DNA from 2 places in the Pseudoalteromonas sp. T1lg21 genome. Region 1 is predicted to be linked to the other one. Evidence: predicted binding sites of a transcription regulator. Region 1 holds the regulator's gene; the other holds the start of a gene.
The links. The regulator ArgR, encoded in region 1, controls arginine synthesis, uptake and breakdown. The targets are predictions, from matches to a motif close to ANTGAATANNTATTCANT.

Region 1 (3,181 bases):
GCTCTCCGGAGCAGTTATTTAGTCAACCTAACTCAAAGGTGGTTGCAGAGTTTCTTGGTACGGGCATATACTTAACGGCAAAAGTATTAACGCCAACTGAATACGAAACGGCGTTTGGTGTGGTTCAGTCATTGACGGCAAGCAATACTAATTGCCAGCAAGGTCAAGTGTATATAAGACCGCACCATATTCAGTTGTGTGAAGCTGCGCACAGTGACGCAAACAGTTTAACTATCTTGCAAAGACGTTTTATCGGCACGCGTTATGTGTACCGTATCAATATTGCAGGTCAAGAGTGTGAAGTTGCCGCCGAGCAAGATCGCGTGTTAGCTGTTGAGCAGCCTGTAAAAATAAAAATAATGCCGCACACAGTCAATTTTTTTCATGATTAGTGATAAATAACAATCTTGAATCCTTGGCTTTGTGCAAATAACGAGAAGCTAAGGATTCACTATGGCGCAAGCGCAATCTGGGATTTGTGCTGAAGCAAACTTACATGGTTTGCACCTGTTTTTTAATGTTTACGATGGCCATGATGAGTCATTACGTAAAAAACTAAAACGCGTCAGCGTCATTCAAGATGAGTTTGCTGATCAGTTCTCAGAAGCCATGCTGTCGTGCGTGGTTGCCCTTGGTGCTCAGTATTGGCCGCATATCTTGCCCGAGTTTATTCCTAGTCAATTGCAAAGCTTTCCGAATGTAACTCACAGTGAGCATGTGATTAGTGCCCAGCCATTTGATTTGTTTGTACAAATTCGCTCAGACCGCGAAGATGTCAATCATCTATTTGCCCTGCAAATCCTAAAATTATTAACACCGGATGTTGAGCTGGTGGAGCAGGTTCGTAATTTTCGATTTTTAGACGGGCGTGATTTTAACGGCTTTATCTATGCGGGTGATACGCCACATGGTCGCCAAAAGCGTAGCACAGCACTTATCGATAAACCGGGACACTTTGAAGACCAAGGCAGTTATATCCATGTTCAGCGCTTTGTGCATGATTTGAGTGTCTGGCAGCATTTATCGTTGTCTGAGCAAGAGCAAATCATGGGGCGCACGCGTTTAGATAACAGCTTGATTGTGCCTGCTGTAGAAACCAGTCATGCGGTTCGTAGTGAATTAAAAGATGAGCATGGCCAGCCACTATTGCTAAACCAAAGCATGCCATTTGGTGATGTGCATAAACAGGGAATTTTAATGGTTTCGTGTGCTGCGCAAGGGGATGCGTTTGAACAGGTATTAAAGAGTCGCTTAGGGCAGGGCGATTGCTATGATCATTGGCTCGATTTTACTCAAGCCGATATGGGATCTGCGTTTTTCGCCCCGTCAGTAAACTTTTTAAAGCAGCTTTAAACGGTATCGAATAAAGTGCGCACGCGCTCAAGCGTGACATCGATTTCAGAAATCTTCGCAGGGGCGATAAAAATAGTGTCGTCACCTGCAATCGTACCTAGTACACCATCCGCCTTCCCGAGTGAATCAAGTAACCGAGCAATTAATTGTGCTGCGCCTGGACTGGTGCGAATAATGATCATCATTTCGTTATGCATAATATCGATAACAAGTTGGCGAAGCGGGCTTTTCGCTGTTGGCACACCCATTTCAGCTGGTAAACAATACACCATTTCTTGTTTTGCATTGCGAGTACGTACCGCACCGAACTTGCTTAACATGCGAGAGACTTTACTTTGGCTAATATTATCAAAGCCTTGCTCTTTTAATGCTTCGACAATCTCACCTTGTGAGCCGAAGTTTTCTTCTTTTAATAGCGCTTTAAACGCTTTGATCAGTGCTTCTTGTTTGTCTTGTGGTTGCATGTTGCCGTTTCTTTATTCATAAAATGTAGGGTAATTCTACACAACTCTGCATATTTATGCAGTATTAGTTTACAAAGTCGTCCAAAATGCTGTGTCTTTACAGCCAAGTTTACAACTATGGTCGAAATTATACGCGAAATAAGCAGGATAAATTTGTTTTTAGTCGCTAATTTCATTATCTTTAGGGCCACAAATATTTCCTACCTCAAATTACGGAGAATTCCAATGAAAGTTGCTGTTTTAGGCGCAGCTGGCGGTATCGGCCAAGCATTGTCTTTATTATTAAAAACAAGTTTACCTGCAGGTTCTGAATTATCGTTATACGATGTTGCCCCTGTTGTTCCTGGTGTAGCGGTTGATCTTTCTCACATCCCAACAGACGTTAAAGTTGAAGGCTTTGGTGCTGACAGCCTAGACGCAGCATTAGCTGGTTGTGATATCGTTCTTATCCCAGCGGGTATGCCACGTAAGCCAGGCATGGACCGTGCGGACCTTTTCAACGTAAACGCAGGTATCATCAAAACATTAGCTGAAGGCATCGTTAGAAACTGTCCTAAAGCGTTAGTGGGTATCATCACTAACCCAGTTAACGGCACTGTGCCAATCGTTGCTGAAGTATTCAAAAAAGCAGGTACTTACGATGCTAACCGTGTATTCGGTATCACAACACTTGACGTGATCCGTTCAGAAGCATTTGTTGCTGAACTTAAAGGTTTAAGCGCAACTGACGTTAAAGTTCCAGTGATCGGTGGTCACTCAGGTACTACAATCCTTCCTCTTCTTTCTCAAGTTGAAGGTGTTACTTTCACTGACGAAGAAGTTGCAGCATTAACTCCACGTATCCAAAACGCAGGTACTGAAGTTGTTAACGCTAAAGCGGGTGGCGGTTCAGCGACTCTTTCAATGGGTGCTGCAGCAGCACGCTTCTGTATGTCTTTAGTTAAAGGCTTACAAGGTGAAGAAGTTGTTGATTACGCATACGTTGCAGTTGAAAACGGTGATGCAGCATACTTCGCACACCCAGTTCGTTTAGGTAAAAACGGCGTTGAAGAAATCCTTTCTTACGGTGAGTTAAGTGCATTCGAAGAGCAAGCTAAAAACGACATGCTAGCTACTCTTAACAAAGACATCCAAGAAGGTGTTGATTTCATCAACGGTTAATTCCGACAGATGATAGGCGGTTTTTTAAATCGCCGAAAACAAAAAAGCCTGCATATGCAGGCTTTTTTAATGGCTCGAATAAATAGCGTTTAATGATCGCGGGCAACGGCGATGCGTGCCAAACTCTCTAATGCTTTTTTGTACGGTGTGTCTGGTAAGAAAGCAATGCAAGCAATCGCTTTGTCAGCTTCTTGCTCAGCTTT
Region 2 (3,181 bases), 110 kb from region 1:
TGACGAAGAAACGAAATTAGATATTTACGCTTCGTTGAATCGCTTTACTGCGAGCATGCAAAAACGTCAGCGTGAAGCGGGACGTTCTTTTGTATCCCGTACTCGTTTAACACCTGCAAAGTATGACCATCAACCTACCGTGGTTTTTCGCGTTGTTTTAGCTAACCCATTAACCTCTAAAGCGATTCTAAAAGATATTTTAGCGGAGCAAAAAGAGCTGGCGAAAACCGATCCGGTATTTAAAAAATATTTAAGTAAGTATATGGATTAGAAAAGGGAGCGTGATGCTCCTATTCACTAAAGCAGCTTGCTTTGATCATGTTACTGATAATCGCTTGCGAAGGTTTTATTTTTTCCATCGCCAAAAACTCATCTGGCTGGTGGGCTTGGTTAATTGAGCCAGGTCCCATAACAATGGTTTCGCAGCCAAGCTGTTGAATGAAAGGGGCTTCTGTACAATAGTTTACAGCGACAGCAGGTTGACCCGAGACTTTTTCGGCCAGCTTTACTAATGCTGTATCCGTGCTGCCGCTAAACGCAGGGATAGGTTCATGCATGTCGATAACACTTACAGCATTTGGGTATTGGGCATTAATTTCTTCTGCAGCAGTTAGCAAAATCGCTTGCAGTTCTTGCACGCTTAAACCAGGTAAAGGTCGCATATCAATGTGCATTTCACAGCAGCCACAAATGCGGTTGGCATTGTCGCCACCATGAATATGACCAAGGTTCAAAGTAGGGTACGGAATTTCAAAGTGGTCAACTGAATATTTATTCTTTAATTCTTCTTTAATGATTAACAATTTTGTAATCATTTTATGCATGACTTCGATGGCGTTTAAACCACGCTCAGGATCAGAGCTATGGCCTGAGCGGCCAATCACACGAATCGCTGTACTCATATGGCCTTTATGAGTAAATACTGGTGTCATATCAGTTGGTTCACCAATGATACAGCGCGCTGGTTTTAAATCTGGGTGGCGGCAAATTTGCTGTGCACCGGCCATCGTGGTTTCTTCGTCGGCTGTGGCTAGGATCAATAGTGGCTCTGTTTGCTTCGTAGCATCAAGCTCGCTAATTGCCTGCAATACAAAGGCAAAAAAGCCTTTCATATCAATACTACCTAAACCATATAGTTTATTGTCATGCTCGCTGAGTTTAAACGGATCGTAATTCCAGCGGCTATCATCAAATGGCACCGTATCGGTATGACCTGCAAGCATTAAACCGCCATCCCCTTCACCACGTTTGGCTAATAAGTTGTAACGGCCTTTGCCGTTTTCAAGCTCTGTGATTTCACAAGTAAAACCAAGGCTTTCGCACCAATTTGCGAGCAAGGTGATAACCCCTTTATTGCTCATGCACAAAGAATCTTCAATCGCACTAATTGAAGGGGCTGCAATCAGCTGCTGATACATAGATAAAAAAGAGGGTAGCGACATAAAAAATCCAAAAATAATTATTCAATCTAATTGCATAACAATATAAAAGTATTTATGATGAATATCAATTCACTTTTTAAGCATAAATATTAGTAAAGCTGTACGATGAACACGAAACGACGATAACCTGATTTCATTACTTTAGACAGTGTTTTTATTCGCAATTGTGCGAGTAATTTTAGGCGTATCGATAAACAGATTTAATAGGTAAAAGTAAGCAATGAATGTAGTGATTATTGGCGCAAGTGGTTATAGCGGCGCAGAGCTAGCAAGTTTAGTTGCTAAGCATCCAAAACTGACCCTACAAGCATGTTATGTGTCTGAAGGGAGTTTAGATAAAGATAAATTATTAAGCGATTTATACCCTGAGCACCTTGGATTGTTAGAGTATCCACTACAGCCTCTAACAGCTGAGGCTTTCCAAGATATCGAAAATAATGCTGATTATGTGTGCCTGTGTACAGACCACAAGGTCAGTGTTGATCTTGCTCCCCAATTTTTAGCCATGGGTAAAAAAGTATTCGACCTATCTGGTGGTTTCCGTTTAGCTGGGAATGAGGATTACCTAACTTATTACGGTTTCGCACATGAACATCCAGAGCTTTTAACACAAGCTGCATATGGTTTAGCTGAATGGAATAGTGATGCGATCAGTAAAGCAAACCTTGTTGCTGTAGCGGGTTGTTACCCAACCGCAGCACTTAATTCTTTAAAACCACTTAAAGAAGCAGGGCTATTAGCTGATCAAGCCATTATTGTTAATGCGGTGTCAGGTGTTACAGGCGCTGGCAGAAAAGCCAGTGTTAATACGCATTTCTGCGAAGTGTCACTTGCTCCTTATGGTTTGTTTAATCACAGACACACACCTGAGATTGAGCAGCACCTTGGTCACCCTGTGTTATTCACCCCACATTTAGGTAATTTTCCTCGCGGAATTTTAGAAACTATTTATGTGCAATTAAAACCGGGCGTAACAGCAGAGCAAGTGAGCGCGGCATATCAAGTGTTAGCTAACGAGCCGTTAATTCGCTTACTTGGCAATAAAATTCCAAGCATCAAAGGCGTCGCTAAACAACCATTTGTTGATATTGCATGGCAACAAAAAGGTGAGCAACTCATCGTTATGTCTGCGATTGATAACCTTCTAAAAGGCGCGGCAGGACAAGCATTACAGTGTATTAATTTAGCCATGGGTGAACCTCATCACACTGGTTTAGTAGGAGCGCTGTAATGAAAACTTGGATCATTAAAGTCGGTGGTGCTGTGTTAAATAGCGCAGATGCAGCAAAAGCGCTTTTTGATGTTTTAGCCTCTGAACAAGATAACTTTGTCATTGTTCATGGTGGTGGTGCCTTAGTGGATGCTTGGTTACAAGACGCAGGTTTTGTAACTGCAAAACATCAAGGCTTACGTATCAGCCCAAATGAGCAAATGCCTTATATTGTTGGTGCCCTTGCAGGTTGTGCCAATAAACAATTAATGAGCCAAGCAATCAGCGCAGGTCACAAACCTGTGGGTTTAAGCCTTTATGAAGCGGGTGTACTGGTATCTGAAAAACTTAAAGTATTGGCGCAAGTAGGTCAGTGTTCAGGTAGTTGTGACAGCGTGCTACCTAGCTTACTTGAACAAGGTCGTTTACCCCTTGTGAGCTCTATTGGCTTTGGGGAAGATGGCCAATGGTACAACGTCAATGCAGATGAAGCCGCAGCGGCTATCGCTAAAGAGCTTGATGCAGAACT

Region 2: a site for ArgR is predicted at 1,499-1,516, ahead of argC (N-acetyl-gamma-glutamyl-phosphate reductase). Genes of this name have one in related genera too.

The regions. Positions count from the first base shown of each region.
Region 1 covers NZ_PQBX01000056.1:745,021-748,201, reverse strand. The annotation lists gene C2M25_RS13655 (ABC transporter ATP-binding protein) at 1-392, shown strand, start outside; gene C2M25_RS13650 (Dyp-type peroxidase) at 454-1,353, shown strand; gene argR (transcriptional regulator ArgR) at 1,350-1,817, opposite strand; gene mdh (malate dehydrogenase) at 2,043-2,978, shown strand; gene ispB (octaprenyl diphosphate synthase) at 3,068-3,181, opposite strand, start outside.
Region 2 covers NZ_PQBX01000056.1:638,205-641,385, reverse strand. The annotation lists gene panP (pyridoxal-dependent aspartate 1-decarboxylase PanP) at 1-271, shown strand, start outside; gene argE (acetylornithine deacetylase) at 291-1,442, opposite strand; gene argC (N-acetyl-gamma-glutamyl-phosphate reductase) at 1,663-2,673, shown strand; gene argB (acetylglutamate kinase) at 2,673-3,181, shown strand, end outside.